DNA from 2 places in the Phytobacter cepae genome. Region 1 is predicted to be linked to the other one. Evidence: predicted binding sites of a transcription regulator. Region 1 holds the regulator's gene; the other holds the start of a gene.
What was found. Region 1 encodes Fur, which represses iron uptake genes when iron is present. Its sites were predicted from a motif close to ATAATAATGAGAACNACTATCAA; they were not measured.
Positions count from the first base shown of each region.

Region 2: ACUY4Q_RS06810 (Nramp family divalent metal transporter) is a predicted target of Fur. The motif match lies at 2,414-2,436, and genes of this name have one in related genera.

Region 1 is NZ_CM135107.1:3,571,216-3,575,401, forward strand. Features, by position in the region: gene ybfF (esterase) at 1-121, shown strand, start outside; gene ybfE (LexA regulated protein) at 254-562, shown strand; gene fldA (flavodoxin FldA) at 697-1,227, shown strand; gene fur (ferric iron uptake transcriptional regulator) at 1,515-1,964, shown strand; gene chiQ (ChiQ/YbfN family lipoprotein) at 2,029-2,361, opposite strand; gene chiP (chitoporin ChiP) at 2,379-3,779, opposite strand; gene glnS (glutamine--tRNA ligase) at 4,165-4,186, opposite strand, start outside.
Region 2 is NZ_CM135107.1:1,457,125-1,461,310, forward strand. Features, by position in the region: gene ACUY4Q_RS06800 (sensor domain-containing phosphodiesterase) at 1-874, shown strand, start outside; gene nupC (nucleoside permease NupC) at 920-2,122, opposite strand; gene ACUY4Q_RS06810 (Nramp family divalent metal transporter) at 2,476-3,714, shown strand; gene ACUY4Q_RS06815 (DUF2502 domain-containing protein) at 3,771-4,124, opposite strand.

The DNA of each region.
Region 1 (4,186 bases):
TAAACAGTTTCCGCAGGCGAAGGCGCATGTCATTGCCGGTGCCGGACACTGGGTGCATGCGGAAAAGCCGGAAGCGGTTTTGCGCGCTATTCGTCGTTATCTTGCTGAAAAGACAAACTGATTAAAAACCCGGCGCTCGGTCATCATAACGCGCCCGGGCGTTGGCGTCCCTGCCTCCCTGATGTATGATGGCGCGCTAATCAACCCGGGCTCAGGCTCGATTGCTTGTACTTCCCGTAGTATTTCTTAAATCATGGCTAAAGAACAAACGGACCGCACGACCCTAGATCTGTTCGCGAATGAGCGTCGCCCGGGACGTCCTAAAACCAATCCGCTCTCTCGCGACGAGCAATTGCGCATTAACAAACGCAATCAGCTTAAACGCGATAAATTTCGTGGGCTTAAACGCGTCGAACTGAAAATCAACGCGGAGGCCGTTGACGCATTAAACGCCCTGGCTGACGCGCGTCAAATGAGTCGCAGCGAACTCATCGAAGAGATGTTGCTGGAGCAGCTAAAAGCGCTGAACAGCATTGATTCCTCTGATTCTTCATCTGAATAACGTTTTCATGTAGCAGAGAGTGCAGTCCGACGCGATTGCAGTTTCCGCGTGCTTCTCTGATCTGCTATGATTGCCCTTATCCGTGGGCTAAACGCCACCACCATATCATTAAGTTTCAAGAGGTTATTTTACTCATGGCAATCACTGGCATTTTTTTCGGCAGCGACACCGGTAATACCGAAAACATCGCAAAGATGATCCAGGCACAGCTTGGTAAAGACGTTGCAGATGTACACGACATTGCAAAGAGCAGCAAAGAGGATCTGGAAGGCTATGACATTCTGCTGCTTGGCATCCCGACCTGGTATTACGGCGAAGCGCAGTGTGACTGGGATGATTTTTTCCCGACGCTGGAAGACATTGATTTCAATGGCAAGTTAGTCGCATTGTTTGGCTGTGGTGACCAGGAAGATTATGCAGAGTACTTCTGTGATGCGCTGGGGACAATTCGTGACATCATCGAACCACGTGGCGCGGTGATTGTGGGTCACTGGCCGACCGAAGGCTACCACTTTGAAGCCTCTAAAGGCCTTGCCGATGATGACCATTTTGTTGGGCTGGCCATTGACGAAGATCGTCAACCAGAACTGACCGCTGCACGCGTGGATAAATGGGTTAAACAGATTTCCGAAGAGCTGAATCTTAACGATATCATCAATGCCTGATGCTGTTTGGCGCATCCTGCGGGTTGCGCCAGATCGATAGTTAAAACCAATGGAAATAATTGCTACATTTTTTTAACTTTTGCCGCCAGCACTGTACAATATGGCCTGGTTAAAACGGGTAGCGCAACGGACTTTGTTGGCACTACCACGTTTTATACGCTTACTTTACTTGAGGGCTTGCAGTTTTCATTTAGACATGGCAGTTCTATAATGAGACGCATTTCCCAGTGCATTCCTTGTAGCTTCCCCTTGGGGAGCGAACCGTTTAGCAACAGGACAGATTCCGCATGACTGACAACAATACCGCATTAAAGAAGGCCGGCCTGAAAGTCACGCTTCCTCGCTTGAAAATCCTGGAAGTGCTTCAGGAGCCGGACAACCATCATGTCAGTGCGGAAGATTTATATAAGCGCCTGATTGACATGGGCGAAGAGATCGGGCTGGCCACGGTTTACCGTGTTCTGAACCAGTTTGATGATGCCGGGATCGTAACCCGTCATAATTTTGAAGGCGGCAAATCTGTCTTCGAACTGACTCAGCAACATCACCACGATCACTTGATTTGCCTCGATTGCGGCAAAGTGATTGAATTCAGTGATGACTCCATTGAAGCTCGCCAGCGTGAAATCGCCTCTCAACACGGCATTCGCCTGACGAACCATAGCCTGTACCTCTATGGCCACTGCGCTGAAGGCGATTGCCGCAGCGATGAAAACGCCCACGAGATTGCGAAGTAATCTTCCGTAAACGTAAAAAGCCAACCTCCGGTTGGCTTTTTTATTGGTGGTACAAAAAGAGTGTCTACGGCGTATTGTTGCTGCGAATTTCCTGCCAGATACGATCGCAGTTCGCTTTTACCGCCTGACCATTGCCCGTATGCGTGGCGTCCAGACACTGCTGATAATCCAGTGTACGGACGGATTCTTCATGAGCAAACTGTTGATGTGCCTTTTCTGACTTCAACACGTCTAACACGCTACGGCAGGCTTCAAGTTTTTCCGACGATCCTTCTGCGGTGTTAATGCAGGCACTGTAAGCTGCTCTCAAACGCATATCTTCTTTCGGCGCTGAGGGTTGCTGTACGCAGCCAGCAAGTCCCAGGGTCATAAACAGAATCATTATGCTTTTTTTCATTTTGCCCTTCTCTCGCATCAGAAAATCGTAAACGGTGCGATCACGATAAATTTCACATCGCGCTCATCCTGGAAGATGTTGTTGTAACCACCGCCCCAGCTTGGAATATCAGAGTGGTTATCAAACTGCGTGAAGTGCAGTTTAAATAACGTCCCTTTCGCCAGACCATCCTGCAGGGTGTAAACGACGTCGAGGCTGTAAGCGGATTCCTTAATTGAATTATTGGCTTTATAGTATTGGTCGCCAGAGGAAACGTTGGATGGCTTGGCATCCCAGCCATACACATAGGATGCGCCTACCGCCCAGCCCGGAAGATTTAAATCTTTAAGATCATACATAGCGCCAACAAATACCGCTTTCTCATTATGGGCGTTAAAGTCAGAACGATTATCCCACCAGATATCCAGTCGGCCATTTGACGAGCCATAAAGCGGCGTCATACGCGAATTGAAATATCCCTGGCGACCATCGGCTTTGACCCATGTTCCCTCAAGACGTAAATCGACAGGCCCTGCGGTATAATTAAAGGTCAGTGCCTGTAACCAGGCCGTACCGTCATAAATATCATTGATGGTGTGATTAGATGCTTTATCGCGTGAGCTGTAGAACTGATAGCTTGTCGACAATGGGCTGCCCGCAATATCAAATTTATAACTGGCTTTTGCAAAGTATTGGTCAACATAGCCCTGCGCCTGACCAAATGCCGCTTCTAAAATGAGATCGTTTTTAAAATCATATTGCGCGCCGAGTGAATGGACATAATCAATCTTGCTCACGCCATCATTTTGATAGAAATAATCGGTTTCGTTGTACCAGGGGGCTTTATATTCATTGGCCCACATATACGAGAAACTCAGTGCACCGCAATCTTCATAATCAAGTTTTGCACCTAGTTCCGTACCCTGATACGTACCCGGCATAAAGCTCCAGTTGGAGGCCAGCAGTGTCTGCCCCGTTGGCTGAATGTAACCCGCTCGCGCCCATACCGGACCATATTTAAATTTTGCCGCCGCGGTATAAAGACTGGCCCCACTTCTGTCGCCCGCCCAGTCTTCGTCATAGACTTTGTGACTATTGGAAAACGCCATTTCATTAGGGTGTGCACTGCCGGATGACTCTGCCATTTCGATTGCCGCAAACGCGGCAATATCGATACCGAACATATCTGCTGCATAACCGGACTGGAAATCGAGGTTAGTATTCCAGGTTGAGTGTGCAAGGTTTGTTTTATATTTATTACCGTCGGTGACGTCCTTACGATCGCGTTCACGCTGCCAGTAATACACCCCGCCGGTAAGCGTTGAATCATCGACAAAACCTTCGGCATTTACCGCAGGGGTTATCATTAAACCTGATATTGCTGTTGTGCTGGCAATAGCTAACGCTATCGCCTTACGTTTAGCGACAAACGCGATCATAATTGTTCCTCTTTGACTAAAAAAACAAAAGTGCTGTGCAAAGGCATTCAGCAACAAATTAAAACCAGGGAATAGCTGTGAGTGCTAAAAACTTGTTTCACACCACGAATCAAGATTATTTTTGCCCGCATGAATGATCAAGCACTTTACCTGAATGAGCATCAGGAATATGACCAGGAACACAGATTTCAATCCGTTTTGGCGCAGACGTGGAATAACAGTTGGGAATGGTAATTTATCGCGTTAAATAATCGGGAAAATGAAGGATGAGAATGAAAAAATTAAAACAACTTTTCATGTCAATCACAGACAATTATTAAAATTTCAGATGGGAAGAATAAAAAAACGCCGCACGGGGCGGCGTTCAGATAAAGTCGCGCGTTAATTACTCGCCGACTTTCGCCCAG
Region 2 (4,186 bases), 2.1 Mb from region 1:
TTCGTGGGGCAAAATTGAAGGGGCAGGAGAAACCCTCCACCATACGCTGGGCCAGTTAAGCTGGCTGTCAGAGCAGGCGAGTAAGACGCAGCAGGTACTGGCGCTGATCAACAGCCTTGATGTCGTTAGTGACCAGACGTCCGAGCGGGTACGCTTGCTGAATAAAGTGCAGCAGGCGCTGGATGAGCAAGCCTTAGTCTTATATGCCCAGCCAATCCTGAATGCCCAGGGTAAAGGTTACCATGAGATTTTGACGCGGTTGGTAAGTGAAGGCGAGATCATGAGCCCCGCGCAATTTCTCCCGGTTATCGCCCAGTTCAATCTTAGTTTCCGCTTCGATATGCAGGTAATTGAAAGCCTTTTACGGTGGATGCAATCACACCCGACGACCTCAGCAGACGCTCGCTTTTCAGTCAATCTCCTGCCGCTGACCTTAATGCAGCAAGATGTAGGCAGGCTGCTTGTTGAACGTTTTGCTCACTACGCTATTTCGCCACATGAAGTCATTATTGAAGTCACCGAGGAGCAGGCCTTCTCAAACTCACAATGGAGTGTGCAAAATATTCAAACACTGCGTGAAGCCGGGTTCAGGATAGCGATTGATGACTTTGGCACCGGCTTTGCCAACTTCGAACGCCTGAAGCGACTGGAGGCCGATATTATTAAGATTGATGGCTGTTTTGTTCGCGATATTGCGCACGATCCTCAGGACGTGCTGATCGTGAAAGCCATCTGTGCGCTGGCGCAAGCGAAGTCATTAACGGTGGTGGCGGAGTACGTAGAATCTGAAGCACAGCGTGAGCTATTGCTAGCGGCGGGGGTGGAGTATCTGCAGGGCTATTTGCCTGGCAAGCCACAGCCGCTGGAAAAATAAAGCCGGGGACAATGCCCCGGCTTCTTGAAACGCATTAAGCGTGGATTACAGCACCAGCGCGGCGATAGACGCAGACAGCACGCTGACCAGCGTAGAGCCGTAAACCAGTTTCAGACCAAAGCGAGAGACCACGTTACCTTGCTCTTCGTTCAGACCTTTAATCGCGCCCGCGATAATGCCGATAGACGAGAAGTTAGCGAAGGAGACCAGGAACACCGACAGGATACCTTCCGCACGCGGAGAGAGAGTGGAGGCAATTTTCTGCAGATCCATCATCGCCACGAATTCGTTAGAGACCAGTTTCGTCGCCATGATACTGCCCACCTGCAGCGCTTCTGAAGACGGTACACCCATGACCCAGGCAATCGGGTAGAAGATATAGCCCAGAATACCCTGGAAGGAGATGCTGTAACCGAACCAGCCGGTGACGGTTGCGAACAGGGCGTTCAATGCCGCAATCAGTGCGATAAAGCCGATCAGCATTGCCGCAACGATAATGGCGACTTTGAAACCTGCCAGGATGTATTCGCCCAGCATCTCGAAGAAGCTCTGGCCTTCGTGCAGGTTAGACATCTGGATGTTGTCTTCGCTTTCATCAACGCGGTACGGGTTGATGAGCGACAGCACAATAAAGGTGCTGAACATATTCAGGACCAGCGCCGCGACCACAAACTTTGGCTCCAGCATGGTCATATACGCACCCACGATAGACATGGAAACGGTAGACATCGCCGTCGCCGCCATGGTGTACATGCGGTTGCGGGACATTTTGCCGAGGATATCTTTGTAGGCAATGAAGTTTTCAGACTGACCCAGAATCAGGGAGCTGACGGCGTTGAATGACTCCAGCTTGCCCATGCCGTTAACCTTGGACAGTACGGTACCAATGGCACGGATGATAATCGGCAGCACGCGAATATGTTGCAGGATACCGATCAGCGCAGAGATGAAGACAATCGGGCAAAGCACTTTCAGGAAGAAGAATGCCAGACCTTCATCATTCATTTTGCCGAAGACAAAGTTTGTCCCTTCGTTGGCGAATCCGAGCAGTTTTTCGAACATTTCGGAGAAGCCTTTCACAAAACCCAGACCAACGTCAGAGTTCAGGAAGAACCAGGCCAACAGAACTTCGATAACGAGCAGTTGAACAACAAAGCGAATGCGAATCTTTTTACGGTCGCTGCTGACAAGGAGTGCCAGCAGCGCCACGACAGCAAGCGCCAGAACAAAGTGCAGAACGCGGGACATATTTGCTCCAAATATGAGACGGGTAGTAATTTCGTGCACATTCTATGTAACAAGCGGAAAGAAAACGAGATCAAACCCACAGTATATTAATGACCTGTGACCAGACTCAAAATTAGTGATCCACCATACATTTCGCTGATGTTAAGTAAAGAAGTGAAAAGTTGCACTTGAATGCTACACTCTTAACAGAATTGTGTGACCTGCAATCACTTTTACCGCCCGTCCATCGCAGTCTGCCCTTCTATCGTTTCTGCCTATCAGAGAAATCAAGATAACCTACGCTTAATGAACTTGATAATCATTCTCATTTTGATAGCATGAAACATAGCAAAGGCTATATTAGAGGCAAATAAATGAGCAATAGTCGCGTTGAGAACAGCAGTGGGCGTACAGCGCGCAAATTAAGGTTCGCATTGATGGGACCGGCGTTCATTGCGGCGATTGGCTATATCGATCCGGGTAATTTTGCCACCAACATCCAGGCCGGGGCCAGCTTTGGCTATCAACTGCTGTGGGTGGTTGTCTGGGCAAACCTGATGGCTATGCTTATCCAACTGCTTTCTGCCAAACTGGGCATTGCCACCGGAAAAAACCTTGCTGAGCAAATTCGCGATCACTACCCGCGTCCCCTGGTGTGGTTTTACTGGGTACAGGCGGAAATTATCGCCATGGCCACCGATCTCGCGGAGTTTATCGGGGCAGCCATTGGTTTTAAGTTAATTCTCGGCGTCTCCTTGCTGCAAGGCGCGGTGCTGACCGGGATTGCGACTTTCCTTATTTTGATGCTGCAGCGTCGCGGCCAGAAGCCCCTTGAGAAAGTGATTGGTGGATTACTGCTGTTCGTGGCAGCGGCCTATATTGTTGAACTGATTTTCTCACAGCCTGCGGTAGCGCCTCTGCTGAAGGGCATTGTTATCCCAAGCCTGTCCGGAACGGAAGCGGTCTTCCTGGCAGCCGGTGTGCTGGGGGCGACTATCATGCCGCACGTCATTTATCTGCACTCTTCCCTGACGCAGAATCTGCATGATGGCACTCGTCGTGAGCGCTACTCGGCAACCAAGTGGGATGTCGGCATTGCAATGACCATCGCCGGTTTTGTGAATCTGGCTATGATGGCGACCGCAGCGGCAGCGTTTCATTTTAACGGTCATAAGGGTGTGGCCGATCTCGATCAGGCCTATTTGACCCTCGAACCCCTGCTAAGCCATTCGGCGGCGACCATCTTTGGCCTGAGTCTGGTCGCAGCCGGGCTGTCATCAACGGTAGTCGGGACGCTGGCAGGGCAGGTGGTGATGCAAGGGTTTGTGCGCTTCCACATCCCCTTGTGGGTACGCCGCACGATTACGATGATGCCATCATTTGTGGTCATTCTGATGGGCCTCGACCCAACCCGTATTCTGGTAATGAGCCAGGTTCTGCTGAGTTTTGGTATTGCGCTGGCGCTGGTGCCGTTGCTGAAGTTCACCAGCAACCCGACACTGATGGGCGAACTGGTTAATACGCCCTGGGTTAGACGCACGGGCTGGTTGATTGTGATGCTGGTGATTGTGCTGAACGGCTGGTTACTGATAGGAACCCTGTTTGGACTCTAGCGGTCAGGCATAAAAAAAGGAGCGACAGCGCTCCTTTTTTGTTAACACTTTTTTCGTTAATGGTGATGACCGTGCCCATGGCCACGACCTGGGCCACGGCCCGGACCACGGTGGTCATCACGATCGCGCCAGCCTTCACGGTAACCGCGCTCGTAGGCGTTGCGTTTGTCCCAACCGCGATGATACCCGCGATCATGCGGACGCCAGCGGTTATCACGCCATTCATAATGGCGGCCCCAGTAATCCCGGTCACGCCAGCGGCCGCCGTCCCAGTAGTTACCGTAATTATCACGATCGCCTATCTGAAGCTTAATAGAGGGCAGCAGCGTGATTTCGCCCGCAGTGGCTACGTTGGTGACCAGGGGTGCAAAAACCGTTAATGCAGCTGCAAGAATAAGTGACCTGAACATAGCTTTCTCCTTCACGAACCGGTCTGTTGCAGCAATATTATGTAACGATTCACTCCGTATCT